2 regions of the Acinetobacter sp. 24-47-62 genome follow, and region 2 is predicted to be linked to the other one. Evidence: predicted binding sites of a transcription regulator. Region 2 holds the regulator's gene; the other holds the start of a gene.
The links. The regulator PhoB, encoded in region 2, activates phosphate uptake and scavenging genes when phosphate is short. The targets are predictions, from matches to a motif close to TGTCATNAANCTGTCATAA.
Positions count from the first base shown of each region.

Region 1 (17,077 bases), on a different contig from region 2:
TGTTTTTAGAGTTAAATTATATTTACTTTCCATCCAATCAAATTGTTTTGAGTGACTTTCCCTTAATAAATTTTCAACTTCCTGATTTATAATTTTTTCACGAGCTTCTTCAATACTATTTAAGGTGCTCAATTCTTCAAATGTTATTGTTTTTTGTTCCGCTTTAAGTAATTCAGGTTTATTTTTTAGAATATAGGTATTTAATTGTCCTAAGAATGAATCATATTCGGAAACAAAGGTTACCAAAAATGATAGTGGTAATATTTCTAATGCTAAGTGAGCTTGTTTTCTCTTTTTACTTATACGGTTTATTAAACGAGCATGTTTGAAACTAATTTCAAAACCAGTAGTTCCGTCTTCATGTGTAATAGGTTTACCATATTCTTCTACAGTTTTATTCAGACTTTCATTTGCATTAGTAAAACTTTCAAATGCTGATTTCATTTGAAAAGGAATAATTTCATTTAAGGCTATAATCTTATGTAGATACTCATCAAGTATTTTATGAAGCTTTATGTTTTCCATATTTTTGTACTTTAAAGTTATAAGTTGATAATATTATAAAAGAAAATCCCCTCATTTCGAGGGGATTCTTCTTTCTATACTATCGAGATCCTTAAACCACAGAATCATCCAAATTCGGCGCTAACCAACGTTTCGCCTCATCCAACGTCCAACCTTTACGCTTCGCATAATCTTCCAACTGATCGCCAGAGATTTTACCCACGTTAAAATATTCCGTTTCAGGGTTCGCGTAGTAGAAACCACTGACTGATGAAGGCGGCCACATTGCAAAGCTACTGGTTAAGTAAGTTCCGATCTTATCAGTCGTACCTAACCAATCAAACAACGGCGCTTTTTCAGAATGTTCAGGACAAGCAGGGTAGCCCGGTGCAGGACGAATACCCACATACTTCTCTTTGATCAACTCTTCATTTGAAAGCTGTTCATCCGGTTGGTAGCCCCAGAACTCTTTACGAATACGTTGGTGTAAGTGTTCTGCAAATGCTTCTGCAAAACGGTCACCCAAGGCTTGAACCATAATCGCGTTATAGTCATCGCCTTTTGCTTTGTATTCTTGCGAAAGTTCTTCCGCACCAAAGATCGATACAGTGAAACCACCCAAATAATCTTGCGCCACGTCTTTCGGCGCTACAAAGTCAGCCAGTGAGAAATTCGCTTTACCTGTGACTTTGTCAGACTGCTGACGAATATGCTCAAAGGTATGCGTCACATTGCCATTTTCATCAGTTACCGCAACAGTGTCTGCTGCAACACGGTTGGCAGGGTAAAGACTGAAAGTAGCGCGCGCATCGAAACGTTTATTTTCGATGATGTCTTTGAGCATCGCTTGTGCTTGTTCAAACAAATCACGTGCAGCTTCACCCACAACTTCATCTTCAAGGATTTTCGGGTATTTACCCGCCAAACTCCAAGAAATAAAGAATGGTGTCCAGTCGAAGTATTCCACCAAAGTTTCTAAAGGATAGTTGGTGAATGTTTCAGAACCAATGAAGTTTGGTTTTACAGGTGCATGCTTGTCAAAGTCAATTTTGAAACCATTTTCAACGGATTCAGCATAAGACAGTTTTGCAGCTTTCGGTTGCTTATTCGCTAGACGTGTACGGATTTTTTCATAATCCGCTGCATAATCAGCTGCCAATTGCGGCTTCATATCAGCAGATAAAAGTTGCGTTGCAACACCGACTGCACGAGAGGCATCAGCAGTGTAGTACACGCCATCATTGTGATATTGCGGCGCAATTTTCACGGCAGTATGCGCTTTCGATGTAGTCGCACCACCAATCATCAATGGAATATTAAAACCTTTACGTTGCATTTCTTTGGCAACAAAAACCATTTCATCTAATGAAGGTGTAATCAAACCAGACAAACCGATGATGTCAACTTTTTCATCAATCGCTGTTTGTAGAATTTTCTCACACGGTACCATCACGCCAAGGTCAACGATGTCATAACCGTTACAGCCAAGTACCACACCCACGATGTTTTTACCGATGTCGTGTACGTCGCCTTTAACAGTAGCAAGCAAGATTTTACCTTTGGCTTCGCCTTGGGTTTTTTCTGCTTCAATGAACGGATTCAACCAAGCCACGGCTTGTTTCATCACACGTGCAGATTTCACCACTTGTGGTAAGAACATTTTGCCGGCACCGAACAGGTCACCCACCACGTTCATACCTGCCATGAGTGGACCTTCGATAACATCAAGTGGACGCGCTGATTTTAAACGTGCTTCTTCGGTATCTTCATCAATATAAGTCGTAATACCTTTAACTAACGCGTATTCAAGACGTTTTTCTACAGGTTCATTACGCCATTCAAGGTTTTCTTCGGCTTTTTGCGCACCCGCTTGACCACGGTATTTTTCTGCCACTGCAAGGAGTTTTTCTGTTGCTTCTTGACCGCTAGTACCTTGGTTACGGTTCAGCACCACATCTTCAACGGCTTCTTTCAGCTCAGCATCAATGTCATCATAAATTGCAAGCTGACCTGCGTTTACAATACCCATGGTCAAGCCTTGTTGAATACCGTGATACAAGAACACCGCATGGATCGCTTCACGAACAGGTTCATTACCACGGAATGAGAACGATACGTTTGAGATACCGCCAGACACCATGGCATTTGGAAGGTTTTGCTTAATCCAACCGGTTGCTTCAATGAAGTCCACACCGTAGTTGTTGTGTTCTTCAATACCAGTTGCAACCGCAAATACGTTCGGGTCAAAAATAATATCTTCAGATGGGAAACCCACTTCGTTGACTAAGACATCATAAGAACGCTTACAGATTTCTTTTTTACGTTCAGCAGTATCCGCCTGACCGTTTTCATCAAACGCCATGACAATCACTGCCGCACCGTATTGACGGCAGAGGCGAGCACGTTCTACAAACTCGTCATAACCTTCTTTTAAGGAAATTGAGTTAACAACCGCTTTACCTTGGACGCATTTTAAACCTGCTTCGATGATTTCCCATTTCGAAGAATCGAGCATGATTGGCACGCGAGAGATATCAGGTTCAGATGCGATCAGATTCAGGAAATGCACCATCGCTTCTTGCGAATCGAGCATACCTTCATCCATGTTGATGTCGATGATCTGTGCACCGGCTTCAACTTGTTGACGTGCCACATCTAAAGCTTCGGTGAAGTTACCTTCTTTAATTAAACGAAGGAATTTTTTAGAACCTGTCACGTTGGTACGTTCACCGACGTTGACGAATAATGAATCTTTAGTGATGTTAAATGGCTCTAAACCACTTAAACGACATGCAGGTTCAATTTCAGGGATTTGACGCGGCGTAATACCTTCAACTGCTTGCGCAATCGCACGAATATGATCCGGCGTCGTACCACAACAACCACCCGTTATGTTAATTAAGCCACTTTCAGCAAATTCTTTAATAAATGCTGCAGTTTCTTCAGGAGTTTCATCATAACCACCGAAGGCATTTGGTAAGCCAGCGTTTGGATGCGCTGAAACAAAAGTATCCGCAACGTCAGACACTGTTTTGACGTGTGGACGCATCGCATCTGCACCCAGTGCACAGTTAAAGCCAATCGATAAAGGCTCTGCATGGCGCATTGAGTTCCAGAATGCTTCTGCGGTTTGACCTGTGAGTGTACGCCCAGATGCGTCGGTAATGGTGCCCGAAATCATAATTGGCAGTTCGTAACCAATTTCTTTAAACACTTCTTTCACTGCAAAGATGGCAGCTTTGGCATTTAGGGTATCGAAGACCGTTTCAATCAAGATGATGTCTGCACCACCTTCAATTAATGCTTGAGTAGCTTCTATATAGTTAACTTTTAACTCATCAAAGGTGATGTTACGGAATGCCGGATCATTTACATTTGGTGAAATTGAAGTGGTACGTGACGTTGGTCCTAATACGCCCGCGACAAAACGTGGCTTTTCAGGTGTTGAGTATTTTTTACATGCTTCTTTGGCAATTCGAGCTGCTTCACGGTTAATTTCAGGAACCAAATCTTCCATATGGTAGTCAGACATTGAAACACGCGTTCCATTGAACGAGTTGGTTTCAATAATATCTGCACCAGCTTCAAGATAAGCTTCATGAATGCCTTGAATAATCTGTGGTTGAGTTAGAACCAATAAGTCGTTATTACCCTTAAGGTCGTAGGCCCAATCCTCAAAACGTTCACCACGGTAATCAGCTTCTTCCAATTTGTGGCGTTGGATCATGGTACCCATTGCACCATCAATAATCAGGATACGTTTGGCAAGAAGCGCTTTTAAGGTGGCGAGGGTAGACATCAAATGACTCTCACAAAAATCTGCACAAATAATGGTGCAATATTTTAGCAGAGTTACGTCCACTTTTCTGATAAATAAAAATTTATGAACCTATTCCCAAAAAATTAAGGATGAATTTCATCCATCAACTACGATGATCAATCTATCAAAACTGAAACTGTCTATATTTCATCATGTTGTCATAATCTAATGTAATAATAACTGCCGTTGTAACAAATGTGACAGTGATGTCATCTTTATTTCATCTATTTAATTACCGATTGAAATAAAGATTAAAGATGAGGGTTTTGTATTAACTATATGATTATTATTGTTAAATTTTGAATATTGGTTGTTTTTAAAGTTTAATTTTCTTAAATAAGTGTCGTTTGGATGACTTATATGACAGCTCTTTGTCATATAATTGTAATAATTAAATTGAACAATAGAGGGGATATTTATCCTCTTTCTCTGCTTGCATGAATTCTAATCAAACTCCAGTTTCAGATTCAGCACAATCGTCAACGCCTATGCAGTCGACGAATGTTCACGTGCCAACGCCGAAATTCTTTATGCCAGTGTTCCTTACACTGATTGTTTCAACCTTGATTTACATTGGTTTTCAGTTGGCTGCTGATTTATCTCATGTGCCTGCTTTAAATCTTTATGCTGTGATCATGTTGGCCACGGCATTGTTTATCGCATTGGGTTTCGAGTTCGTTAACGGTTTCCATGACACGGCCAATGCTGTGGCAACAGTTATTTATACCAACGCTTTATCTGCACCTGTCGCTGTAATGTGGGCAGGCTTCTGTAACTTCCTTGGCGTAATGGTCGCAAGTGGTGCAGTTGCCTACGGTATTATCGCGCTATTGCCTGTTGAATTGATTATGAACGTCGGTTCAGGTGCTGGTTTTGCCATGGTCTTTGCCATGTTGATTGCCGCAATCGTATGGAACTTAGGAACTTGGTTCCTCGGTATCCCTGCTTCTAGCTCGCATACACTGATCGGTTCAATTTTAGGTGTGGGCATCATGAACTACATCTTAAACGCAGGTAATGGTGCGTCAGGTGTAGACATGGAACAGGTGATGAAAGTGGGTAAAGCACTTTTATTCTCACCATTAATCGGTTTTGCATTTGCGGCTGTATTGTTCTTATTGGTTAAAAAAATCTTTAAGAAACAAGTGGAATTATTCCAACCACCAGAAGGGAATAAACCGCCGCCGCCACTTATTCGTGCCATTTTGATTTTCACGTGTACCGGTGTAAGTTTTGCACACGGCTCAAATGATGGTCAAAAAGGTATGGGTCTGATTATGTTGATTCTGATCGGGATCGTGCCTTTGGCATACTCTTTAAACAAGAGTCTAGATCAACAACATATCCAAACGTTTGGTCAGTTATCTGCTCAAACTGCAGATTTGATTTATCCAAATCACCAAGATATTCCAGATGAAAAAGCGCGTCAAATTATCACGTCATATATCCAAACCAAAGAAATCACACCTGAGGTTGTGCCAGCTTTGGCAAGCTTAACGGATCATTTAGGTGAAAAAGTAGGAAGCTACACATCCATTAAAGATGTTCCTGAAGATCAAGTGGCTGAATTCCGTAATGATATGTACCTCAGCACGACTGCATTCAAGCGTTTAGATAAAGCTGAAGCTTTACCTGCCATGACTGAAGCGCAAGAAAAAACAGTGGACAACTACCGTGATAACTTAGATTCATTCCTGCAATACATTCCAACATGGGTGAAAGTTGCGACTGCATTGGCATTAGGTCTAGGGACGATGGTAGGCTGGAAACGTATTGTTGTTACCGTTGGTGAGCGTATTGGTAAACAACACATGACTTATGGTCAGGGGATGTCTGCAGAGTTAGTTGCAATGTCAACGATTGCTACTGCTGATGGCTTTGGTATGCCAGTGTCAACAACACACGTTTTAAACTCTGCTGTAGCAGGTACGATGGTTGCGAATAAGTCGGGCTTAAATTTCCAAATGGTTCGCACAATCTTATCAGCATGGATTTTCACACTGCCAGCAACAATCTGTTTGTCAGGTGGTTTATTCTGGTTGTTCCTTCAGTTCACCTGATTGAAATAAATACTTAAAGACTAAAAAAGCGCTGAACAATCAGCGCTTTTTTTATGATCAATTGTTTATGTCGCTTATTTTTGGAATTTAGACAAAAGTTTTTTCAAGGGGAGTTTTTCTTCAGCAAAACCATATAATGCGGCAAATGGTAGGGCGGTGCGTGCGAGATATGCTACACGCCATAATCCACCATGATTAGCACCATGCATGATTAAGTCTAATGGATGATTGAGGGCGATGTCAGGATTGGCAACCGACTGTGGGTTTCTCAAATCATGAATCCACAACGCAGCCATAATCGCATTGGTCGTCGCGGGTTCAAATGCTTCAACATCAAACAAATTGGCACCATTGAAAGCAGCTTTTAATAATGGGTTTTTGGTTACCGAATGTGTAGTGGTCGATGGAGCAATATTAATGCTGACACGTTGACCTTGTGACCGTGCTAACGTAGCGCGCCATTGTTGAATCCTTTTCGCCAACGCATAATTTGGACCTTGTTCAACCACAAGACAGTCGCAGATCCCATACTGTTTATCATGACATTGGAATAAGCGTTCTTCGTTTTGTTTGAAAAAATAATCACGAGAGACAGTCGAAATACTCTTGGACAGAATATTTTCAAGTTTAGAGCGTGATTTAAACTTATCTAATCCACCTTGAATAACTTCCTGTGGTACAGCGTAGACGTCAGTGGGCGTACACATATACATTAAACTGGTATTGGATTTTTGTTGGCTGACATGTTGCATAATGGCGTCCATCGCCATAGAAACACGAACGTGCTTTTCGCCATCTAAATAGGCAATCGCGGCAAGATCTAAGTCTTGATCAAACTGGGTGAGCCAATGTGCAATCTCAGGGGTATCTGTTAATAAGTTAACGCCTAAACGCTCTGCAGCTTCACGTATAGATGCAGATGAATCTATTGATTCGACACTTGGAGCGTATAAGGTCGCATTGCCTTGCAGAACAGTATTCAAAATCTTTGTCCATACTCGCTCATGATTCAAATCAAGCGCCACGATATTGGCTTTCCATTTCGCCAGCCAAGGTAAAGGTCCTGCTTCAGAAGCTGCACCAAACAGCACCATTGTTCGATCCGAAAGGTCAAACCACTCTGGATGCTGCACACACGCTTGTAGTGCCTGAGCATGTGATGCTTCTATAATACCTCGGTCTAACCAAAGTTGAATTTGCTCGAGTAGGGCTTGACCTTCTAAATTTTTACCCTGATAAGGTACAAACCATTGTGGCTCAGCAGTAGAGTTTCCTTGAAGTGTGTAGGTATTTAAATCTTTTGATTTAAGATTCATCACTTCATTCAATGTGTGTGTATGTTGATCACGTTGAAAACTAAACTCTTCATAAGCTTGTTGAAGTCCATCTTGAGCGATGCGCAGCGCAGCTTCAGGTGATGAGAGCCCACATTCTACCAACCGTTTAAAATGAATCGGATAGGATTTGCGCCAATTCTTTTCATTGATAACTGCATCAGCGTATTCTGGCTGAATCTGTTGTAATGCCGCACTGACGATGCGTTGGCCTGATTTTGAACTGCTGGGTTTAGAGGACGTGTTAGAGGAAAATTGTAAACCATCAGGTTGATTAGACATGCAAAAAATCTCAAAAAAAAATGAATAAATTCGCGGATGCCTACATTATCCTGACAAAATTAATGATCTAGGTGGCATTAATTACCAGATATTGATTGAATTATTACGAGATATTTCTAAAAAAAGGAAGCCGAAGACTTCCTTTATAAATAAAATCAATTATTTAGTATTTTTTATGCCATTGATCAATTCTTCTAACATAAATGCAGTGTTATCTAAGCCAGCGCCCGTTAAATACCAGGCATCGGCATCAACAAAGATGACACGATTCTCTTTGACTGCCTGACTATTCTTGAGTAATGGATGTGATTGAATATGTTGTTTCGCAGCATAGTTTTGCGTGTTTACAGCACCACGGTCTAACACAATGATGAAATCAGGATTTTGTTTTATTGCTTGTGCTAGACGCTCTAAATTGCGTTGCGCGGCAGCAAGAGCTTCTGGTGAGTTTGGAGCAGGTCGAGCACTTGAGGCTTGAGGTGCTGCAGACGGCACCACTGACTTTAAGCCAGAAATATCATAGGTAAATCCAAATCTTTCATTCTTTGCATGCGGTATAAAATTATCACCCATGGCAAAAAGCATCAGGCCGGATTTGCCTTTAGTGAGTTGTTTAAGTTGTGCTTGAAGGGCATAGACATGATCTAATTTAGATTGTGCGAGTTGTTCCTTATTAAACATTTTTGCTAAAAAAAGTGTGCGATTTTTCAGGTCTTGATTGAAGTTTTGAGTATCAGGCCAGAGGTTGATTGCAGGTGCAATTTTTTTGACCTCATCTAATTTCGCGGCAGAACGCCCGCCGACAATGATGAGATCTGGCTTTTGTTCTCTTAATAAGGTTTGGTTGGGTTCAAATAAAGATCCAGCTTTTAAATATTGTTTGTCATTAAATTTTTTCAAAGCACCAGCAAAAGTAGTTTCAGGTACGATCGACGCCTGAATACCTAAAGCATTCAGTGTATCCAACGCGGATAATTCGTACACAGCCAGCTTCTGTGGTGTATTTTGCAGCTGAATAGTTTGATCTTGATAAGTGAATTGAACAGGTTGAGCATATGAAACAACGGCACTGAATGAAAGAATGAGTGCCAATGGAAGTTTAATGTAAGTCATATCAATACCTCGAGGTTTGATAAAAGCTTACCATGAATATATAAATGATAATCATTATCATTGTTGAATTTGTGTTTTTATCTTCTTACTAGTATCTACTTTGAATTGAAGGGTATTTATGCGGAGTGTTTTAATCCTCCGCAAGGATTAAGAATTAAAAAGGTAGTTGAAGCAACTTGCTGAAGAAATGTGGAATAATTTGAGGTTCAATCAATATCGTAACCACGACACCGTAGGCTGCACCCCATAAATGTGCGCTGTGGTTGATGTTACTGTTTCCACGTTTACCTGACCAAATACTATAAGCAACATAAAGCACGGCAAAAATAATGGCTGGAACTGGAATAAAGAAGACAAATATCAGTTTCCATGGCTGAAATAAAATATAAGCAAACAAGACTGCTGACACTGCTCCAGAAGCCCCTAGACTTGCCCAGCGGTGATCATTTTTATGTTTTAAATAGCTTGGAATAATTGCCGCGATTAAACCGCCTAAATAGAACAGAACAAATCCGAGTTCATATAAGTATTGTCGATAAAAACTCTCAATTACACTTCCAAAGAAAAAGAGTGTGATCATATTGAACAGTAGATGTGTTCCATCTGCATGTATAAAACCATGCGTGATAAATCGATCGTATTGACCTTTCTGCATGGCTGGAGGCCAAAAAATCAAACGATTCATAATATTTTGATTGGAAAATGCAACCAGTGAAACGGCAACCGTAATTAAAACGATGGTGACAGTATGATTAAAAGGTAAATCAAGCATATGGATAAGATTGAATAAATTGCTTTAATTCTGTTCATCATGCCATTTTTTTAAATTTAATTGTTATTAATATAATAATTCTGACAAATTTAGTTGAATTTTAAATATTACCCCCGATCTTCAGTTAAAATAGAGTCTTCAGCTTGAGGAAAAATTGTTATGTCGACTGAGAACACCAGCACTGCAGTTGCTGAAGAAATTCCAAATTTATTAATTACACCAACTGCGCAAGAGTATTTGTTTGAACTTTTAGAGAAGCAAAATACTCCTGGTATCGCGGTACGTGTTTTCGTAGAACATCCGGGTACACCACGTGCTGAATGCTGCATGGCATATAGTGCACCAGATGAAGTCGTTCCAACCGACTATAAACAAGAATATCCAAAATTTGCTGCATATATTGATACACCATCAATCCCATACTTATTGGATGCAGTGATTGATTACAACAAAGATCGCTTTGGTGGTCAGTTGACTTTCCGTGCACCTAACTCGAAAGTGCCACGTGTAGGTCCAGATGCATCCATTGAAGAACGTATAACCTATGTATTACAGTCAGAAATTAACCCTGGTTTAGCAGGGCATGGTGGAAACTGTGCATTGGTTGAAGTGGTTGAAGATGCTGAGCATGGTTTAACAGCGGTCTTGAAATTTGGTGGTGGCTGTCAAGGGTGTTCAGCGATTGATGTGACACTTAAACAAGGTGTTGAAGTTACGCTAAAACAGCATATTCCAGAGTTACAACGTGTCGTGGATCAAACAGACCACAGTCAATCTGAAGGCGCTTATATGAAATAAGTCGCCTTTAAATTTACAAAAGCAGATTTGAAAAGCTCCCATTAAAAGGGGGCTTTTTTTTATTGAAAACTGAATAAAATGAGTAATATCAATAAAATTGAAATGTAAAAACAAAACTATAAATGAGAATAGTTATCATAATCTATTGCAAAGTGATTATCATTTGTTACAATGCGACACAATTCGAACAAGATCTCTCCACACATTCTTTGGTAATTACACAATGCAAAAGACATTTTTAAAATCTAAGTTAGCGTTTGCTGTCTTAACCACCATGTCGGTTTCAAGTTTTGCACAAGAGCAAATTGGTCAAGATACTAATGCAAAACAAGATACAACTAAGTTAAAAACAATTGTTGTAACTTCAGCGAGTGGTTATGAGCAAAATATAGCGGATGCTGCTGCTACGATTTCAGTGATTACTGCCGAAGAATTAGAAAAAAAATCTTATAGTGATGTAACTGATGCATTGAAAAATGTTCCAGGTGTATTTGTACAAGGCGGTGGAACGAACCAGACGATCTCCATTCGGGGTATGGGATCAGCTTATACCCTATTTTTAGTAGATGGACGTCCAATGAATGATGGTAGTCTTTTAACAACAAATGGGGGGGTTCAAGGAGCATCAGTAAACTTCTTACCGCCAATAGAATCGATTGAACGTATTGAAGTGATTCGAGGCCCGTCATCCTCTCTATATGGTTCTGATGCAATGGGTGGTGTAATTAATATCATTACTAAAAAGCATCAAGATCGTTTGACTGCAAGTATTCGAACAGAATATATCAAAGCTGGTAAATCGAATGACGTTAACAACGACGCAACCAATACCAGCTTGTATGTAAATGCGCCATTAATTGATAAGCTTCTTTCAGTCCAAGTTACGGCTGGTCTTCAAACAATTGAAGAAAGCTCATTACAAAAAAATACAGCCGAAACAGGTGAGAGTGAACCAGATTTTCAAAAAACAAATCTAGGTACAAAGTTTGTTTTTACACCAGATGAAAAAAACACACTCACTGCTGAATATGTAAGAACTCAACAAGAGCGTACACACAATCCAGGTAAAAGTTATACCCAGTATGTTTCAGTAACGGGTCCTAAAGTTGATATTGATGGTAAAGATTTCGTTCTATCTAATGGAAATTATTATCCAGCATATAATACGAATAATCGTAATGATGATGGTGAGCTAATCTATCGTTCAGATGTCGTACCGAATACAGGGACTTACTCCGAATTAGAAAAAAATAATTTTAGTCTTACTCATGATGGTGATTACGACAATCTAAAACTTACTTCTTACTTGCAATATGATAAAGATAAAAATAATGCAATTACAGGACGTACTGTGGGTAAAGTTCAAAATCCAGGGGGGATTTTATTTGAGACTATCACAGCCAATACACAAGGAACGTACTTTTTCGAAGATCATAGCCTGACCATTGGCGGGCGATATTTAAAAGAAAATCTTGAAGATGGTACAAGTAACCAAAATGCAGCGATGGCTGGTAAAGTCACTAAAATGGATCGATATCAATGGTCTATTTTTGCAGAAGATACTTGGAATGTCAGTGATAAGTTAGCACTAACCTTAAGCGGTCGTTTCGATGAAAATGAGTTTTTTGGTGATAATTTCAGTCCAAAGGCATATGCAGTTTATAAAGCTACAGACAACGTGACTTTAAAAGGAGGGGTAATCTCAGGTTATAAAGCGCCGAGCTTACGTAATTCTTCTCCAGATTACATGCTGAACTCAATGGGCGGGGCAATTATGCCAAACCCAAATTTAAAGCCAGAAACCAGTTTAACGTATGAAACAGGTTTTGCATTCACTCATCCTGAATTGGGTTTATCTGCAAGTCTTATGGTCTATCAAACTGACTTTAACGATAAAATTACTCGATCTGGTCGTTTAGATGGTAGTCGACTTCCCCCAAAAAATGACGGTGAGCCGCCTTACACTCAATCTGAAATTAATGATTTCGTTGATAGTAGTGCTTTTTATCAGTCCAACCCTAATCTGCCATATAACGCAAATGGTTATACACTCAACTATAACATTGATAAGGCCGAAATTAGAGGGCTTGAACTGACCACAGATTACAACATCACAGATTACTTAAAATATAGACACTCTTATACATTCACAGATAGTGAGCAAAAATCTGGACAGTATGAAGGTAAACCATTGAATAATTTGCCTAAACATATGTTTAATGCAGGCTTGGATTGGGACTTTAATGATCAATTGTATTTATGGACTCAATTGAATTATCGTGGCAAAACAGTGGGTGATACCGATGGAGATAAAACACCAGCTTATACATTTGTAGATGTTGGAGCTGTATATAAGTATAGTGACCAATTCCAGCTATCTACTGGTGTATATAATGTTGCAAACAAAAATGTACTGAAAGATGGAAATGATTGGGTGCTTGATGGTCGACGTTACAGCTTTGCCTTGAATTATAAGTTTTAATGTCTTGTGCTTGGAGTGAGAGAGAATCTCACTCCAAGCTTTGAATAGTCGAGTTTAGAAGGAAAATAATGAAGCGCGTCGATGGCTATGTGGTTGACACCATCTATCCTATGTTTTTTTATCCAGAGATGCAGCCAATTTGGCTGAGTACAATCAGCCAATTTCAAGGTTATATAGCGCCAGATATATCTCAAAATTTTCGATATTTAGAGTTAGGTTGTGGTTGTGGTCTTAACTTAATTGTGGCAGCAATTGCAAATCCGCACGCTGAGTTTGTCGGAGTGGATTTTAATGACAAACACATACAACGAGCTACAGAGCTTGCTCAATCCTTACAGTTAAGCAATATAAGATTCTTAAATATAGACTTTGAAAAATTTAACAAAAATAATAATGAAGTGTTTGATTTCATTGTCTGTCATGGAGTGTATTCTTGGGTTTCTGAACACAATCAATATTTTATTAGGCAGATTCTAGATAAATCTTTAAAGGACCAAGGGCTATTCTATTTACACTATATGTGCTTTCCTGGATCCGCTACTTTACAGCCTATTCAAAAAATCTTTAACTTGGTTGATAAAAATACTTCTCAGCAATCTGCTCAAAGTATTGAATTGTCTACAGCACTAGTGAGTGAATTAAATCGGAGAGGCGCTTTTATTGGATATGACAAAATACAAGGAATTGTGAATACATTAAAAAATGATACCAATTATCTCGCTCACGAACTTTTAACTGATTATTGGCAACCCCTTTATAGTGTAGATGTACATGAGATTTTAAAGATCGAAGCTGATCTATCATATATTGGTAGTGCAGTTCCAACTGAAAACTTAGATTCGCTTAGCATTCCAATCGACTTGCAACAGTTGATATCAGATGTGAATATTTCGAATACAAAAGAGTATCTAAAAGATATTGCTCGGGATTCAAAGCAACGTATGGATTTGTTTCAAAAAAAATCAGTGAATTACCGTTTTGAAGACCATTTAGGAATTTTACATAAGATTAGATTAGATCTTATTCTTAACAATCAGCGATTGGATAATATTAATTTAAAAACATCGATTGGCCCAATTCAAGCTCCGAAGGAGGTGATCAGTGCCATCATTGAAAGTTTAAGAACAGGTTCTAAAACTGTTCAACAGTTACATCACCTTCCTTGTTTTCAGCAAAATTTAAAACTACTTGTTGAGAGTATATTTTTATTGATGAATTGCCATTATATCTATCCTATAAGCGAGCATAGAGAATCAAAGGACGTACGTAAAATAGAACGCCTCAATTCATGGCTGAGTGAGCATCAAATTCAGATTCAAATACCGACGACATATTTCTAATAAACCGCTCTAAGGAGCGGTTTTATAATTAAGATGTGAGAATACTTAGTGCAGATTCAGAATAGTAGAATTTTTCAAGATATACACGTGCACGTTGTTTAAGGTGTTCACTAGAAATCATATGCTTAATTACGGGGCAGAGTAGAGCAGTTAATTCATTTTGAACAAGGCTTTCGTTGATATTGATATCTTGTATGATCTGATCAAAAGAGCGGTCTTGATTATGGCAATACCACGTGTAAATACCATCGTGTACTTGTTGCTTTAGATATTCAGTTTGACGGAGGTTGTCCCAAATATCATGTCCCATTGCCACAGTATTTGGTAGATCATTGATTTCAACATAGTTTTTAACAGCAGAGAGTGGGACTTGCTTTATTTTGTGCCAAAGATTGGCTTGAAAGTGGTATAGCTTATTATCATCAAAGTGTTGGTTAATCACTTGTTCGCTAATTTGACTGATCTTGATAATATTTTTTTGAAGATAATGTTTGACCGTATCATCAAGATTGGAATCAGTGACACTTTCAAGAACTGATTTCCCCATTTTCATAAAGCGGCCGACACCGGGTACTTTTTTATTCATCACTGAATTATCAATATAATCCTGAATAGAATGATGGATTAACTCGGTGAGCATACTCGAAAATGCGGGATTGTTCACAATACGTTTAATTAGAGCTTGGCGGTGAGCACTTTTAGATGAAATATAAAGTGCAATTCGATCAATGGTGTGAACCGAGATAATATCTTCGATTTGAGTCGTTTCATTAAGCGGGTGAACCAACGCAAATCGAATATGCTCCGCAATCTGTTGAATGAGAGAATCAGTTGCAGGTGTATTTAGAATTTGTTTTTGAAGCAGTGCATTAATCGCCTCGAAAGACCAAATTTGCTTTAAAGGTTGTTTTCTAAACCATTGATAAAAATATAAAAATTCATTTTCAATGGTGTCATCTTGAGAGAATTCATGATCAAGAAATGCCAAATGTGCCTCAATCAACTGTTCGATTTTAGGATTTTTTTCCATGAAAATTCTCAATATCCTTAATTTGATGATGACGTTTTAACGGTATTCATCTTATTTAAAAAACTTAAGTAATGTTGCGCCACAAGATCAGGTCTTTCTACGATAGGTGTATGACCAATTTGATCTAATAGAATAGGGGGATGTGCTTTTTTTAAGGCGGTCCCTAATTCATGTGCAACTTCAACATTTACTATCTGATCTTGTTTTCCCCACAAATTCAATGTTTCAACCTCAATATTTTTTAACAATTGAGCAAATGATTCAACGGTGTACTGTTGATTGAGTTTAACAAGCTGATGAATCAACTCAGATGTATCCGCCGCGCGTTGAATAAGTGCTTGCTCTTGTTGTTTCTTGATTAAACTGGGTACGAAGGGAGCTTTATGCATGACTCTCCTAGAAACATAATTCAAGTCACCAGGTTGTGAGATTAAAAGCTGCTTTAAATAAATTGGGTTATTGAGGAAGAATGTTTTGTTGCTTCTGAATAATCCACCGGCACTGATCAGAAATAAACTTTTCATTTCTTGAGGATATTTAGCAGCATACATCAGTCCGATTGATCCACCGACAGAGTGACCCGCGAGATTAAGCTGGTTTTCAATGCGTAATGCTTCTGCAAAACGACGTAACTGTTCAGTCAGATGAGGAAGTGATAAGTCAAATCCTTTTGGTGTTAGCGTTTGTCCACTTCCAGGCAAGTCAACAATAATGACACGATATTGCTGTGTGAGATTCCGAGCGACATGATTCCAACTGTCTCGATTCATGCCTATACCATGAATGAGCAACAAGGCAGGTCGATCAGCAGGACCACCTTCGCTATAAGACCACACAACATCTCCGACGCGAATCGTTTTATTGGATAGTCCTGCCCAAGCACGTTCTTCATTTAAAACTTTTTGATAGTCGATAAATTCAACAGTATTTGCTTGGGTAGATGAGATACCGAGGCTGAGCATTAACGCGAGTAAAATGCAAAATAAATGTTGATGCTTTAATATGGGTAAAGGAAAATGAACAAACATGCAGGTGAAATCCCTTAAAACAGGGCGACATTATAATCAAGTGACTTTTATAAAGTAGTAGTTAAAAGTAAAAAAATAAATCCTATTTTTGTGATAATTGGTTCTCTATTTAAATAAGTTTTACTTCATAAACATAAATTTAAGCGCTGAATCAGCTGCTAAAGTGTTTCAATAAGGAATGATCATAATCATCAGATTTTAAGAAATTGAAGATATTTTTAGCAATTAACAAAAATTGTAACAGAGTTTAAATTTTGTCAGTGACAATCAAAAAGCACAGTATTAAAATTACCTCAAACCTTGATAAACCATGGATACAAGATGCTAACTGCACAAGAAGCTTTAGAACGTTTAAAAATTGGTAATCAACGTTTTGTTGAAGGTCAAACCAAGCATCAACGATTATTGACGCATCATGAGCGCGCTCAGATGGCTGAAACTCAAGAGCCATTTGCGATTGTATTAGGATGTTCTGATTCACGTGTTCCAGCTGAAATGGTTTTTGATCAGGGCT
Region 1 is NZ_JBWYIN010000016.1:34,028-51,104, reverse strand. Features, by position in the region: gene AC1M87_RS12860 (hypothetical protein) at 1-525, opposite strand, end outside; gene metH (methionine synthase) at 617-4,303, opposite strand; gene AC1M87_RS12850 (inorganic phosphate transporter) at 4,762-6,384, shown strand; gene AC1M87_RS12845 (hypothetical protein) at 6,459-8,000, opposite strand; gene AC1M87_RS12840 (ABC transporter substrate-binding protein) at 8,160-9,113, opposite strand; gene AC1M87_RS12835 (rhomboid family intramembrane serine protease) at 9,268-9,885, opposite strand; gene nfuA (Fe-S biogenesis protein NfuA) at 10,045-10,683, shown strand; gene AC1M87_RS12825 (TonB-dependent receptor domain-containing protein) at 10,907-13,165, shown strand; gene AC1M87_RS12820 (class I SAM-dependent methyltransferase) at 13,234-14,505, shown strand; gene AC1M87_RS12815 (hypothetical protein) at 14,534-15,535, opposite strand; gene AC1M87_RS12810 (alpha/beta fold hydrolase) at 15,553-16,563, opposite strand; gene AC1M87_RS12805 (carbonic anhydrase) at 16,885-17,077, shown strand, end outside.
Region 1: the regulator PhoB is predicted to act here: its motif matches at 4,470-4,488, upstream of AC1M87_RS12850 (inorganic phosphate transporter).

Region 2 (17,077 bases):
CCAAACTACAGCTGAAAATATTCCGGGTTTGTTTGCACGTAATGAACGAATGGTATGTTTATTCGATACTGATATTGGTCGTATGGCTGTTGTTTTAGTTGGCGCAATGATTGTTGCTGGAATTGAAACTGTTGCGACAGGTAAAGTAAAACCAACAGGTCGCTTAGAGCTGAACCATCATGCGATGAAACTTGAAAAAGGTGATGAGCTCGGACGTTTTTATTTGGGTTCAACGGCTGTAGTTTTGTTTGAGAAAGATAAAATGCAATGGGACCAAGCATTTAAGGCGAACTCAACTGTAGTAATGGGTGAAGCGTTGGGTCATCTTATTTGAGTATATCTTTTGAATAAGAAAAGCGCCTAAGGCGCTTTTTTTTATTCGTGCATTTTATACAAGCGTTCTTTGGGAAACACGGCAATAAATGTAGAGCCTTCGTTTTCTTTCGACTCGATTTCAATATGTGCGCCATGTTGCATAAGTACGTGCTTAACGATGGCAAGGCCTAAACCAGTACCACCTGTTTGACGACTGCGTGCACTATCCACACGATAAAAACGCTCAGTTAAACGCGGTAAGTGTTTTGGATCAATTCCAATACCAGTATCCTGAACAGAAAAATAGCCACGTTCTCCATCATCATGCCAGCCGATGGTGATGGTGCCACCTTTCGGGGTGTACTTTATGGCATTGGTAATTAAGTTGCTAAATGCACTCGCCAATTCCATATCTGAACCAATTAAGTCACAGTGGCTGTCTATATCAAGGTTAAGTGTATGACCATAATCAATATTGTAAGCTTGCGCATCATCAAACAGATGGTTCATTAAACTTGGCATTTCGATAATTTGATTTTTCGCAATTTGTTTTTCATTTTCTAAACGAGACAAAAGCAAAAGATCATTGACCAATGCATTCATGCGTTTAGTTTGCGATTGCATTTGTTCAAAGGCACGTTTCCAACGCGGATTGATATCTTCTTGATCTGTGAATGTTTCGATATACCCACTTAACACTGTGAGTGGTGTTCTTAATTCATGTGAAATATTGTCAACAAAATCTGAACGCATTTGCTCGAGATTTTTCATACGCGTAATGTCGTGCGCAACTAAGAGGCGACTTTCATTGCCAAAGCGAGTCAGTTTGATTTGCGCGTACTTATTATCATGGTTCACCAATTTAATTTTTACACCATCTGGTGCTTGATGGGTATTATGAAAATATTCAATAAAATCTGGCTGGCGAATAATCGTGAGCAGGTTGCGGCCACGATCAACAGCTTGAATGCCAAATAACTTTTCCGCAGCAGGATTCCACCATTCGATTTGATGGGAATCATCCGTAAGAATAATCGCTTCTGATAAAGCCACGAGAGAAGATTGAGTTCGATCGATCAGTCCAACCATTTCAGACTGAACAATACGTTCTTGGCGTTGAGCCCGATATACATTGAACAGTAATGCCCCCCAGATTCCATTTAAATTTGGTGGTACATCGTAAGGACGATTCGAAATCCAATCATTGACTAAATATAATGAGCGTAATTGGATACCAAAAAATATGAGACAGGCAATGCCTAAGCATATCCAAAGATAGCCAATCCCTAACCCGATACAGCCCGCAATAATCAGTAGAAATACCAGTAAACGTAAGTCTTGCTTGGCAAAAGTCCATAAACTGCTATATAGAAACTTTTGATGTTCACGTGCCAATTCTGGGACGGGGTAGGGTTCGTACATAAAATCTAAATTAACCTAAAGCAACATCAGCTCGTGTTGAAAAACGATAGCCAGTACCACGCACAGTTTGAACATAACGGTCTGCACCATAAGGTTCGAGCACCTTACGTAAGCGACGGATATGGACGTCGATGGTTCTGTCTTCAATATACACATTTCCACCCCATACCTGATCAAGTAATTGAGCACGGGTATAGGCACGTTCTGGATGAGTCATAAAGAATGCCAATAGACGATATTCTGTTGGCCCCATATCAAGAATATTTTGATTATAGCTGACACGTTGGCTTACTGGGTCAAGAATTAAGCCATTTGCATCAATGGTTTTTTCGCCATTTAACGCATTTGCACGTCTTAACACCGCTTTAATACGGGATACCAACTCACGTGTTGAAAATGGTTTCGTCATATAGTCATCTGCTCCAGCATCAAGACCTTGAACTTTATGGTCTTCTTCGCCACGCGCAGTCAACATAATGACTGGAATTTCGGAAAGTGTTTCATCACGCTTAAGGCGACGACACAAATCTACGCCACTCACGCCACCCGGTAACATCCAGTCGAGTAGGATAAGCGCTGGACGTTGATCAACAATCATTTGATGTGCTTGTTTCGCATCTTCTGCTTCCAAGCATTGAAAGCCTGCCATATCTAAAGAAGTATGGATCATTTCCCGAATTGGGAGCTCGTCGTCGACAATTAAAATGTAGTCATCTTTCACAACGCAATATCCTATGATGAACGGTGAACCGTTTTATATTTATGACAGGCTTATTACAAAGATTAATTATGACAGTATCATTGCAAGATGGAAATCGAAGTTAAATATAGCAATGTTTTGTGACAATTAGGCTGATATTTTGGCTCATTGATATTTATTAATTTGAAATTAAATCAATATCTTAAATTTACTTACGATTTGTCACAATTTCTTCATCTTAATTTGATGCTACTTTTTCATTAGATCATTCAATAGGGCGAGAAAAACGGTTTTACATGCCTGAACGACCTCAGCACGTGGAAGTTTAAAACCACCTACTACCCAGCGAACAGCAACTTGAGTGACATAGCCATTTAGACCAGTTGCAATCAAGGAGATCTCTTTTTCAGTGAGATGGGTATGTGGCATCATTAATGTGACAAAGGCATGAATCATTCGGTCGAAACGGCCCATTGTTTCTTGAATGGTTGCATGATTATGAAGTTCTTGGACGAGCATTGCATCAATATAAATAATCCGAGCGGTACGCGGATCATCTTCTAAAAAACTAAAGAACGCATTTAGACCTGCATCAATCATGTTTAGAGGCTCAGGAGAGGCTTTCATAATAGCTTGCATTAATGTTTGTTGAAGCTTCTCAATCAGTTCTAAAAAGATCGTTTGGAATAAGTTTTCACTTTTCTTAAAAGATTCATAAAAGTAACGTTCAGTTAATTTCGCTTGTGTGCAAATATCTTTAACGGTTACTGAGAAAAAACCATGAGTTCCATATGCTTCAATACCCGCTTCAATAAGTTTCTCACGGCGTGCTTGTTTGCGTTCAGTTAAGGACATCCCTTTAAATTGACGCTCTTTTGCGGGAGGCTTTTCAATCGCTTGCTCGTGTTCTGATGGAGTGAGGTTCTCTGGGTTCATAGCAATTCGAGTCTTTTTATAAAAGTGTTATGCTGCGGTCAGTATAGAGTACTGATCAGCTAAAGATACTAAATTGGCCTATAGTAACAATAAAAATGGTCGATAGTTACATTGACAATAATAATTGTCAAAATTATAGTGAACATGAATGACCCAGATCAACGCTGTGGTGCATAAAAATCAAAAAAAGGATTCACAATGAAAAATTTTAAAAACAAAGTGGCTGCAATCACAGGTGCAGGTTCTGGTATTGGTCAACAACTTGCGGTGTTACTGGCTAAGCAAGGTTGTCATTTGTCTTTAAGTGACGTAAATGAAAAGGGCTTAGCAGAAACAGTTGAACTGACGAAGAATGCAAATGTACGAGTCACAACCAAGAAAGTAGATGTTGCGAATCGTGACGAAGTTAAAGCATGGGCGGCTGAAACTGTACAGAATCATGGTTCAGTGAACATGATTTTCAACAATGCTGGGGTGGCATTAGGTTCGACCGTTGAAGGTGCAACATACGAAGAGTTGGAATGGATTGTTAATATTAACTTCTGGGGTGTTGTGTACGGCACCAAAGAATTCTTACCATATATTAAGAAAACAGGTGATGGACACATTATCAACATTTCAAGTCTATTCGGTTTAACTGCGCAACCAACTCAGTCTGCTTATAATGCAACTAAATTTGCTGTACGTGGTTTCACTGAATCTCTTCGTCAAGAGCTAGATATTGAAAATGTGGGTGTGAGCGCGCTTTGCGTACATCCAGGCGGCATTCGTACCAATATTGCGAAAGCTGCAAAAATGAATGACAGTTTAAAATCTTTGGGCATGAATCCACAGAAATCTGCACAGACATTTGATAAATTATTACGTTGTCCACCTGAAGAAGCAGCGCGTCAAATTCTAGAAGCAGTGCAAAAAGATCGCCGTCGTTTACTGATTGGTAACGATGCGAAAGTGATTGATTTAATGCAACGTGTGATGCCAACGGGCTATCAAAAAGTGACTGCATTTGCGACTAAAATGAGTAAACGTTTCGATTCTAAATAATTGTTAAAAAAACCCGCGTCATGCGGGTTTTTTATTTTCTTGATTTCTAATTTAAATCAGTACTTGAACAGTTTTCTTTTTCCAAACAAATTGATAATACAAACCTTGCATCACACATAAGCAAACGAAGGCCAAAGCATAAGCGTACCAGATTCCCGCCAGCCCCCACCATGCGCTAAATAGATAAGCTGCTGGGAGTTCTATACAGAGTATGGCTACAATATTGATGATCATTGGCATAGTCACAGTGCCACTTGCACGCATAATTGAGGCGAAAATAGCACTCGCGCCAAAAAATAAAATTGACCACAGCACAATAAACAATAATTGTTGCCCGAGTATCACGACTTTTTCATCTGTAATAAATAATGCCATGAGATATTTTGAGAACAAATAAGCCAAGATTACGAGCCCGCCTGTAAAGACAAAATTCATGCCCAGTGCTGTTTTAGTTACACGTGATAAAGAATCCGCTTTACCTGCACCAATCGCTTGAGCCCCAAAAATAGAAGCGGCAATTGCGATAGACAGAGCAGGGAATTGGATATAGTTCAAAACCTGATTGACTGCGCCATAAGCAGCTGTTGCTTCTGAACCATAGCGATTGACCAAGCCGACAATGACTAAACCTGCCACAGAAGTCGTGACCATTTGAATGCCAGTAGGAACGCCAAGCCTGAGAATAATTTTGCTTAGTTCAGGATTGTGGCGTACATGTTTACACATTGCTAAATCTGGACGTAATGGATGATTTTTTTTATTTAAATAAACGTACAGAAAAATAAGCACGGCCAGATAACCCACAATCGTGGCGATGGCAGGTGCAATGATACCCAATTGAGGAAATCCAAAATATCCAGCGATGAGAACAGGGGTAATAAAGAGCCCAATTAAACTGGTCATTCCCAAAGCGATGAGAGGTGTAATGCTATCACCGACACCACGTAAGATAGAGGTATAAATAATATAAATAAAAAGGAGTGGGCTACCTGCTAACATCCATTGAACATAAGGCAAAGATAAATGCATGACACTTGGGTCTGTGCCCAAGGCCTCAAGAATGTGGCGTGCAGATAGAACACCTAAAATGGCAATAATCGTCCCGCCGATCAATGTCATAAAAATAGTAGAGCCGACAACCGCTCTTACTTTTTCTAAATTTTGTGCTCCCCACGCTTGACCAACCAATACCGTCGAGCCAGCCGAAAGCCCAATTACGAAAGCCAAGAGACAGAACAAAATAGGGAAGAAGACGGAAACAGCAGCAATTGCTTGGACGCCCATCATTTGCCCGACGAAGATCGTATTAATTGTGCCTGATAAATTTTGCAGGATATTGGTTGCAATCAGCGGAACTAAAAAAACTAAAAAAACTTTCCAGAAACCAGGTTCATCAATCGGCCGTAAGGTTCTCGCCATATATAAGTCTTATCCATTATTGTTTTCTATATCAACGGATTGACCTTAACACCTTATCATTCAAATTGCTTTAGTAATAAAGTAATCCGTCTCGTCTCTTTTCGTTATTGTGATTGAACCTTCGTTAAAATTTCTCCTGCAAGATGCAAGGTTTCCTCTCGTTTTGCAAAACAGACCCGAACGAGCTTCAGATCTTGAGGTGGCTGTTGATAAAACACTGATATAGGAATCGCTACCAGTTTGTGTTGTTCTGCAAGATATTGGCACATTTCTATATCTGTGAGCTCAGGTCTTAGTGTACTGAAATCTAAGTTTTGAAAATAAGTTCCTGGTGACGGCAGATATTGAAATTTTGAATGTTGAATTCCATGGATGAATAAGTCACGTTTAGCTTGATAAAAATTGGGGAGATCTAAAATATGTTCAGGATGTTGTTCGATGAATTGATTAAGCGCGACTTGAATCGGATGGACACCACAGAAATTGGCAAATTGATAAATTTGACGAAATACTTTCATCAGTGCCTGAGGTGCAACGCAATATCCAGTTTTCCAACCAGTAACATGAAACGTTTTTCCGAATGAACCAATCACAAAACTACGATCTCGAAGTTCAGGAAAACTAAGCGCAGAATAATGTTGTTGACCATCAAACACTAAATGTTCATAGACCTCGTCAGAAAGTACACAAATGTTTTTATCCTGAATCAACTCGATCAGTTGTTGCCAATCTTGCTTGGACCAAATTGCACCTGAGGGATTATGTGGTGTATTTACAATGATTAATCGCGTTCGTTCATTTATTCGATCTTTCACCACATTCCAGTCAACATGGAAGTCTGGATGTACCAAGTTGATATGGATCGCTTGCGCCCCAGCGAGTTTCACTGCAGGTGCATAACTGTCATAAGCAGGATCGAAAATAATTACTTCATCTCCAGCATTTACAACAGCTTGAATCGCACACAAAATTGCAGTCGTTGCACCAGGTGTAATGGTAATTTCGCTGATCGGGTCTAAATGGACTTGGTCTCGTTGGCAGAATTGGGCTGCAATTTTTTGTCTTAAACTCAGCAGACCGTCACCAGGTGGATATTGGTTATAGCCTTGTTGTGTGGCTTGAGCTAAAGCTGCAATTAATTCAGGAGGAGGTGGAAAATCAGGAAAACCTTGAGAAAGATTTAACGCGTTCAACTTTTGGGCGAGTGCTGACATCACGCTAAAAATAGTGACACCTAAGTCTGGTAATTTAGATTCAATTTTAATCATGCTGGATAGTAATATTTAGCCCGTTTCTTCGTAGTTTAGCAGTTGAAATGCCTGCACTAAATACAAATATCTGCGACATATTCGTTTTAATTTTCATAAGATTCTAATGATCTTCAATTAAGTTTAAAACCTTAGATGATCTATGTGATCTCATGTTAAAAATGATTGATCTGACTTTGCTTCATTTCATTTTTTAACCAATTTAAAAAAATAATCTTCCGAGGATCTTCAATAAATCTAGTATGGGACAGTAGATAATAGGCAGAACCATCCTGAAGAATTGGTGTTATTTTTTTTACAGACTTGAGCTCTAATTCTTTTTCAATCATGTAGATAGAAATGATCGTCTTTCCTAAGCCAGCCAAGCAGCCTTCTAAGCATAAGTAAAAATGCTCTAATTCTATTTTGGAATGTTTCTTCAGAATATCTTTGAGTTCATCCAATTGGTGTAATTTTTTTGAAAAATAAGGGCGTGATTTAGAAATTAACAATTCTTTGGTTTTAGGGTGGTGAGATGCTTGGACTGCCACAATATATTCATCGCCAATTTTCTCACTAAACAGATGCGATCCCCATTCAAAATCATTTCTTCGTATTGCGATATCGATATTATCTTTTTCAAAGTCGACTACACCACCACCTGTGAGCAAAACCACTTCAAAATCATGTCCAAGTTTTTTAAATTCAACAAGTCGTGGAATTAACCACTTCATCGAAATGGTTGGTTCACAGGACAGTACCAATTGTTTGTTTTCAGTTTTATTTTGAGTTAGTCCAATTAAACAATCATCCAATTGATTGAAAATATTCTGAGCGCAATGAAAAAGAGTTTCTCCTTCTTTGGTGAGTATCAAGGTTTTATTTCGTCGTTCAAATAATGTGATATTTAATATTTCTTCGAGATTGTAAATTTGCTTACTGACGGCACTTTGCGTAACAAATAATTTCTTTGCTGCAATCGTGACACTGCTGTATTTAGCGACAAAATAAAAAAACTTCAGTGAATTCAAAGATATTTTTTCTACCATTCCAAAAACTCATGTATTTTTAGTCGATTTTATTGATTTTATTTTTTTAACTTTTGTTCAAAATGAAGATTACCAAAAGCAAAATAAAGCTAATACAATGGAAAATATATTAAAATTCAGTCCATTTAACAAGCAGCATCTCGATGAATACACATATTCAAAAGAGATAATCAACAAGGGTTATGCATTTATTGATTTAAATACATTCCAAGAAATACAGAAAAATAATAATTTTCACGATGTTAATGAGCAAGATGTCAGTGATTTTATAGACAGTTGGAACGCTCTAGATTTAGATCAATTTATGTCGGATAAAGGTAAATATCGAACAAGAAAACATGCAACTTTTACTATTAATGATAAGCATAAAATTTTACTGAAAAATTCTTATATTCCTCATTTTCAGACGATTGAATACAACACTTTGAATGGTGGAATTGCGAGATATTTTTCAGAGATTGATAAAAATACAATTGAAAATCCAATTTTTAGAAATTTACTACAATTCGCATATCTCACCTTTTCAGAAATTGAAACTGAAAATTGGTTTATCGAAGCGCATCAATTTCGCATTGAAGCAAAATTTAACGATAGTGGTAAGCCAACCCCTGAGGGGATACATCGCGATGGGGTGGATTTCGTTTTAATGGCCATGATCAACCGTCAAAATGTTCAGGGTGGAATGACCCGAATTTATGACTTAAATAAGAATTTGAAAGCAGAATTTATGCTTGAAAATTTTTTAGATATCGCACTTGTGGATGATCATCAGGTCTATCACAGCGTAACGGAAATCAAAGTCAATGATTTTACGTTGGGTGATATTGGATTAAGAGATGTATTAGTGATCACGTTTAAAAAGGCATAATGAATGGGTGAGTTTATAGCAGTTATTCTCATCACCATACTCGCTGTTGTGAGTCCTGGTGCTGATTTCGCTATCGTGACAAAAAACAGTTACTTATATGGTAGAAGGATAGGTGTTCTCACTTCACTGGGAATTTCTTTAGGTGTGTTGATTCATGTGACTTATACGCTCATTGCTGTCGCATTTGTCATGGCGTATACACCTCAAATTCTAAATATTGTGAAGTATATTGGAGCCATCTATCTCATCTATATCGGTTATAAAACTTTTGTACAAAGTCCGGTTGTCGAGACGTCATCAACTGCTGCAATTAATCCTTTTCAAGCAGTGAAATATGGCTTTTTCACCAATGCACTTAATCCTAAAACGACTTTATTTGTGATTAGTACATACACTCAGATCATCAGTGTGAGTACGCCGAAAGCGATTCTGGTCGGTTATGGGCTATTTATGTCTTTTGCTCATTTTTTATGGTTTGGATTGGTGGCTTTGCTTTTTTCATCGATTGTTTTAAGACAGAAAATGTTAGCTAAGCAAGTACAGATTAACAGAGTGATTGGAACTGTATTATGTCTGCTAGGGATAGCACTTCTGTTTGCTAAATTTCAATAATAGGGTAGCAATATGAAAAAGATGGCTTTTATCGATATGGAAGGTGTTCTTGTCCCTGAAATATGGAAACACTTTTCAAATGTATACAATATCCCAGAGTTGGCGATTACAACTCGAGAAGTCGCAGACTATAAGTCTCTGATGGAATTTAGAATTAATTTACTGAAAGAAAATAAAATTCCTTTAAAACAATTAATCGATGACATTAAAGAACTGGATGTCATTCCAGATGCTAAGGAGTTTTTAGAATATTTGCAAAAGGCTGAAAATTTTGAAGTTAACATTATTTCAGATTGCTTTTATGAGTTTTTATTTCCCTTTTTTGAAAAATTAAATCTTCCTGTTAAAAATACATATTGTCATCACTTAGAAATTGGACCAGATGGATTTATAGAAAATGTTCTGTATACACGAGATAAAGGGAAACATGAAATTATTGTAAAGTTCCAAAAAGAAAACGTTTCAATGACCAATAGTATTGCGATCGGTGATGCATTCAATGATTTTTCGATGTTGCATTTAGTTGATTATGGTTTTTTATTTCAACCCTCAGAAGACGTGAGAAAGAACTCCCCAGCTTATTTTTGTAAAGTAGACTCTTATCAAGATATTATTTCACATTTAAATCGTAAAAAAATTATGTAACCTTATAATATTATTATGGTTTATATAAGATGAAGTAGATAGGAATGACTCTAGTGATAGCTTAGTTCTTTAAATGGATTAAGAATAATAAATACAGCCCATTCATGCAGAAATGGGCTTTTTGATGACGTCAATTCACAATGAATTCAATTTTAGTCAGCGACCAAATTTAAATTTCATTTCTAAGTTAAATCAAAAATTCAACTGCTGCTCGGATGATCCCTAACACTAAACCGATAAATGCACCAACGACAACACCGTTGACGCGAATCATATGTAAGTCACCACCGACTTCATTTTCAATTTTATCGATCATTTCTCGTGAGTCCCATTCGTGAATGCGTTCACTGATAAATAAAATGACTTTTTCGCTGTATTGATCACTGAGATTGACTGCCATTGAACTCATTTTTTCATTTAATAATTGGCGTAATGCAGGATTGGAAATGATGTTTTGACCGACTTGTTGAATCGCAACACGTAAATTTTCAGCTATACCTGAATCTGCTTTCTCCAAATCTTCACGAATGGCATTGCACAGAATGACGACAGCACCAGTAATAAAATTTAAAACTTGAGGACTATCTAACAATGCATTTTTAGTTTCATTTAATTTAAGACTCGCCTGACTTTCAGGATTTGCGAGTTCAGTCATTAAATGCTGTGCAATACTCTCAATTTTTTGACGCCATGGATGCTCTGGATCTGCCAACATTGACTCGACACGCTCTATTAAAGAGTCAATCGTTCTTTGTTGAACATCGATACCGATCCAACTTGCGCCTTTGGCTAAACGCCACACTCCGAGTTCTTTAAATAGGGTGCGGGTTAGCTCCCGAGTTTGTTCAGGATGTGAAGTCACCCAACCGTGCGCAACATCGAGACCACGTTGTAAAACATCTTGGTGGAAGTCATTTTCTAATACGGCACGAATCATTTCACTGGCCAGGGTATTGATTTGAGTGTTCTTTACCCATTGCACACTGTTAGTTTGAATAAACCTACCGACTTGTTCTTGTCCAACAAACTCAAAAACTTTAGGCACTGTCTGTTGAATCACTTGAGTCACTTGACGATTGTTATCTGGATTGGCTAGCCATTGTCCTACTGCCAAACTCACATCTGTTTGACTCAAGCTTTTTGCCACAATCTGTGGCGATAGGAAGTTTTCTTGAACAAAACGTCCCATGGATTCTGCAATACGCGCTTTGTTACGTGGAATAATTTCGGTGTGATCTTTTAAAAACTTAGGAATAGGGATACGGCCGAATGGGTTCCGAAACAAAACCGTAATGGCATACCAATCTGCTAAACCACCAACCACACCTGCTTCAGCAGACAACATTAAAATATGAATAAGCCAAACATATTCTGGAAAAATTTTGGCAGCCACCATGAGCGATATCCAAGCCAATACAGCGACAACCAGTGCGATCATGGCAAACCGTTTGCTTCGATCCAGACTAGGGGTAGTCATTGTTGGTGATACACTCATGCATAATTCCTATGTAAGCTGTTGTATTAATATTATTTTATTGTGATTGAGAAGGCTGTGTTTGTACAGGCAGTATGTCGCCTGTAGCACTTAAACCATATTTAGACCCTAAGGCCTGTAAAATTAAACGTGCATCAAAAGCATCTTGAGGTGCTGTTTTTTGATCTTTAAAACAGGTGATGGTATAGGCTACTTGAACTGGCTCTAAACTGACCACCTGTGGCACATCATAAAAAGGATCAAAGAACATAGGATGTCTACGATATCCATAACCATACGGGTAAGGATTGGAATAAACCACAGCTTGACGAGGTGGTTGTTGTGTGCGATTGCTTGGATCATCTTGGACTTTAAAAAAATGAAAGCCCTGTTTGACTGTTGTTTGTGCAGCTTTAAGTAAGGTTATTTCTTCAGCTGTACCATAGCTCATGTTAGATGAGCCTTGAAAACTAATACGATACGTTGATTGGTTCAAGGGAATAGTTGCGAATTGCCCAAGCTGATCAAATGTACGCGGTTTACTTGGCGTCGTGGCACAACCAGACAGCAGGAGCATGCCAGATAATCCCAAAATCATGCATAAGTTTTTCATTTCGCTCTCCTGAAGTCTGTTGTGTCAATATCAATTTAGAAGCTACTGTTTGGCTGTTTTAAGAATTCTATTTCCTCAGGCGTAGAGAGACGATTTAAAATTTCATTACGATGAGGATAGCGGCCGAAACGTTCAATGATGACTTGATGCTTTTTCTCAAAGTCTAAATTTACAGGGTTGCCTAATGCCTCAAACAAACGAAGCGCTTGAGTGTGAATGATTTTTGATTCGCTATGCATGAAAGGCATATATAAGAAGCTACGTTGTTCAGGTTCCAGTTCGAGATCTAAACCAAGACGAACCGCTTCTTGAGCTAGCCCAAGTGCTAATGGATCTTGGGCAAAAGATTCAGCTTTGCCACGATAAACATTACGAGAAAATTGATCCAAGACAATGATTTCTGCTAAGCGTCCTAAAGCAGTTTCCCGCCATGTCCATAGTTCGCCTGCGGCAGCTTGTTGGATGGTGTGACCAAATTGCGCTTGAATAAGTTGATCGAAAGCATCGCTTTTCGCAAACCAATGTGGTTGAGTTTCAGCACTGAACCAAAAATCTATAACGTTGTGATAATTCATATTCTTTACAGTTTGTTAGCATTTATTCTGCAATAAAATCACAAATTTCAGATGTCTTAAAGACTAAGATTGTGTTAAAAATTTGCCAAAATAAAAGGTTTATCCAACTGAAATGTATATGCAAACTGCATTTGGGAATATAAATCACGGTATACTTGATATAAATCAATAATTTTTTATCTCAGTCGTTCTTCTAGATAAGCGAGTAAGTAATGAGTCAACCCGAAGCGCTCTCTGAAACAATTTTACCAAATTGGGTGGATTCGACGGTGTTTAAAGGTATGTTACGAGGCATTGAGCGCGAAAGCCTAAGGATGCAAAGTGATGGCTTTATCTCCCAGAAAGATCATCCTAAGGGTTTAGGCTCTGCGTTAACTCATCCTCATATTACGACAGATTATTCTGAAGCCTTACTTGAGTTTATTACGCCTCCTCAATCTTCAATTTCTGAAGCATTAAGCTACTTAGAAGATATTCATGCTTTCACCCATCGACACCTAGAAGATGGTGAAAAGCTATGGCCAATGTCGATGCCATGTATGTTGGATGATGAAGAAGAAAGCATTCGTCTTGCGCAATATGGCTCATCCAATATCGGTAAATTCAAAACTTTATACCGCCGTGGTTTAGGTGTACGTTATGGTCGTCGTATGCAGACGATTTCAGGTGTACATTACAATGTTTCATTCCCTGATGCGTTGTTTGAGCAGTTGCAAGCAAACGAGCAAGATGAAGCTTTAAAACAGCTCAGTTTGCAGGATTATCGCAGCCATCGATATTTCGCTTTAATTCGAAATTTCATTCGTTTAACCCCATTGGTTATGTTCCTGATAGGTGCAAGCCCATCAGTCTGTCGTTGTTTTATGACGGGTCGTGAACATCATTTATTGCCTTTAATTAAGGGAACATTGTATTTGCCATATGCCACTGCATTGCGTATGGGGCGCTTTGGATATCAAAACTCGGCGCAGAAAGAGTTAGGTATTCATTACAATGATTTGAAAGGATATTTAGCAGGCTTACAAAAGGCGGTGAAAACGTCTTATGCTGCTTTCAGTCGTTTGGGATTAGATGACGAAGCGGGCGAACCGATCCAAATTAATGATCACGTACTGCAAATTGAAAATGAGTACTACAGTCTTGTACGCCCTAAACAAGTACCACAGTCTGGTGAAACACCATCTGATGCATTAGCAAACCGTGGTGTAGGGTATGTAGAATTGCGCGCAGTAGATGTGAATCCATACAGCCCTATTGGTATCAATGAAGATACTGCAGGCTTCTTAGAGGTATTAGCGCTTTATTGTTTATTAAAAGACAGTCCTGAGCTGCTAGATGATGAACTTGAAGTGATTGAACAAAACCAGCAAGAAGTTGTGAATCGTGGACGTGCGCCAAATGCTGCCATTGTTGAAAATGGTCAATCAATTGAAATTGAGACATGGGCAAATCAATATCTCAAACAGATGCAGCCTTTAGCAGAAAAGTTAGATCAAGCTCACTCGACCTCGTTGTATTCTGATGCAATGCAAATTATGCAATCACGAGTAGATGAAGTGGATGAAACCTTCTCTGCGAAAATAGTAGAAGATACAGTAAAACATAGTGGTACTTGGAGCTTAGGTAGTGTGCTCGCGCATCAACATGCTAATCATTATCAAAATTATGTGTTATCTCAGGATAAAATCACCTATTTTGAACAACTTACAGTGCAATCACTTGAGCAGCAACAACAGTTGGAAGCAGAGTCTAGTTTAAGCTTTAAAGAATATCTAAAAGCATATCGATAAAAATATTGAGGAAAGTATATGCAGTGGCAAAATTACCGCATGGTGAGTGGCCTGTTGTTTATAGCCAGCGTGATTGGAATGGCCTTCGCGTTGTATCTCGAACATGTCCAAGGTCTTGAACCTTGTCCATTGTGTGTATTTCAACGGTTAGGTCTGATCGGATTGGGGCTGATTTCTTTTATTGCGTTTCTACACAATCCCGTCCGTAATGGTTTAAAACGAGTATATGCTTTCCTAGGGACATTATCGATTTTATGGTCAGCGGGTGTTGCTGCACGTCATGTCTGGCTGCAGAGTTTACCTCCAGATAAAGTGCCAAGTTGTGGTCCTGGTTTAGATTATTTGGTAGATGCTTTGCCGCTTAAAACAGTGCTTCAACAAGTGCTGTCAGGATCAGGGGAATGTGCGGTGGTAGACTGGACTTTCCTAGGTCAGTCTTTACCTGTATGGTCTTTGGTATTTTTTAGTATTTTGCTGATCATCTCGATTTGGCAGTTATTCAGAAAGTATCCTGCTTAAAATAAAAAAGCCAACTAATAGTTGGCTTTTTTATTGAAGATGGTCAGGTTTCTACGATTCCTTCCATGCTTTCTAATTTGATTAAATATTTACGGATTTGCTCTTCAGCTAATTCATCGTGATGTGGATAGAACCATTTAACGATTTGCTCAGCAACACTGGAATGGTATTGAATTTCCATATGATTGAGCCCGTAGAACACCGCTTTATGTGATTCTGGCAATTTCAGTTGGAATCGCGGATTTGGATGCTCACCCAAAGCACTTTGCACACTCACTAAGTAATCGCCAATGACTTTGAGTGTGCGATTTTTACGATTTTCAAACTCAATTGTTCCAGCTACTAGGAATGTATTGATATGTGAAGGCAGCGGTGCAGGTTTACGATTATCATCCATCATGCCAATACGAGCGTGATTGTGTTCCCAGTCATCATCACGGACACTACCATGGCGTAAATCCAAAATACCATCACTGCGAATATTCACAATGTGGCTGGCTAACTTGATGATGGGAAAGTGTCCAATTTTTTCTTGAACGGCAAAGCCAATACGTTCTAGAACCGCACCATGATGTGGAGAACCTAAGCAGACCAAATTCTCTGCCATGTGAAACCATTGATGGAGATTTTGTTTACCATAAAACAAAGCACTCCGAGAAACCAAACCACCCATACTGTGACCGATTAAATCAAGGCTGGTGATACGTGGATTGTGCTTTACCAAGTCTTCAAGCATATTGGCCAACGAACGACCATTCGCTGAAATTCTGCGACCAGTGTTGTAATGCAAATAAAGCATGGTGTTGTTGTCGCGTTGTGCAAGCAGTTTTTCACCAATACCGCCATAGTTGCGATTCGTCCAATCAAGATGATTCATGCACAGACCATGGCAAAAGATCACGACACGACCTGACAGGTCACCCTGTTGTAACTCTCCATAGTGATCATACAGATTACTGGTAATCGCCAACGGATTTTGATTTTTGAGTAAATAGTCGCCAATCACACCATTAAGAGCACTGACCAAAAAAATCATTTTTGGCGTGAGGGGCTTATCATGGAGTTTCGGAAATTGATCAATGATTTTGCGCAGGGCTGGTGCGACCAAATAATTTCCGTAATTTAGAAGCGTGTCATATGAAAATTGATATAACTTTCGAACGTAGGTTTTCTTTTGAAATTCTTTTGATGTTTTTTTACTTAAACCAAATACGGTTAAGAGCACTTCACGTTGAAGCGATTGAATGAGATTTTGAACAGCATGGTTGATTGGAGTGCTGACCAGTTGTGCCAAACCTTCAAGCACATCGGCCTGACTCGGAGGAGATCGATCCCATTTACAATAGGTTTCATGTAGTGGCGTTAAACTCGGCATCTAGTCTTATCCTGATAGTGCATGATCATCTAAAGACACTTTATTTTTAGCAATGATCACTGTATAAAATTCCTTGTATTTATCTTATGTTGTTCATCCCGAACAATTTTTAAGATAACTTTGATTTCAGATCGGCTCTAATTTTTTTGTCTGACAATATTTGTTATCGTACAAAAGAGAAACAAATATGTGATATGATTCACAATAAAAATTAGAACAATTTTGAGGAAAATGCAATTAATCAGTTCATGAATATTATCTATCTACATGGATTTCAAAGTAGTCCTTTTTCGATTAAAGGGCAACTGATTCGTCAGTATTTTGAAAGACATGAGCATATACAGGTGCATTTGCCCGATTTAAATATGCCGCCTGATCAGGTCATTACTTCGATTTCGACACTCATCGAGTCTATGTCAAATGTGGTTTTGATTGGGAGCAGTTTAGGTGGATTTTATGCGACGCAGCTTGCCG
Region 2 is NZ_JBWYIN010000002.1:72,721-89,797, forward strand. Features, by position in the region: gene asd (archaetidylserine decarboxylase) at 1-334, shown strand, start outside; gene phoR (phosphate regulon sensor histidine kinase PhoR) at 376-1,737, opposite strand; gene phoB (phosphate regulon transcriptional regulator PhoB) at 1,748-2,458, opposite strand; gene AC1M87_RS01885 (TetR/AcrR family transcriptional regulator) at 2,687-3,373, opposite strand; gene AC1M87_RS01890 (SDR family NAD(P)-dependent oxidoreductase) at 3,572-4,417, shown strand; gene AC1M87_RS01895 (MATE family efflux transporter) at 4,469-5,836, opposite strand; gene AC1M87_RS01900 (methionine aminotransferase) at 5,941-7,104, opposite strand; gene AC1M87_RS01905 (LysR family transcriptional regulator) at 7,260-8,132, opposite strand; gene AC1M87_RS01910 (2OG-Fe dioxygenase family protein) at 8,230-9,000, shown strand; gene AC1M87_RS01915 (LysE family translocator) at 9,004-9,612, shown strand; gene thrH (bifunctional phosphoserine phosphatase/homoserine phosphotransferase ThrH) at 9,625-10,257, shown strand; gene AC1M87_RS01925 (DUF445 domain-containing protein) at 10,445-11,752, opposite strand; gene AC1M87_RS01930 (CC0125/CC1285 family lipoprotein) at 11,790-12,344, opposite strand; gene AC1M87_RS01935 (DUF924 family protein) at 12,380-12,919, opposite strand; gene gshA (glutamate--cysteine ligase) at 13,132-14,709, shown strand; gene AC1M87_RS01945 (disulfide bond formation protein B) at 14,728-15,228, shown strand; gene AC1M87_RS01950 (PGAP1-like alpha/beta domain-containing protein) at 15,272-16,603, opposite strand; gene AC1M87_RS01955 (YqiA/YcfP family alpha/beta fold hydrolase) at 16,852-17,077, shown strand, end outside.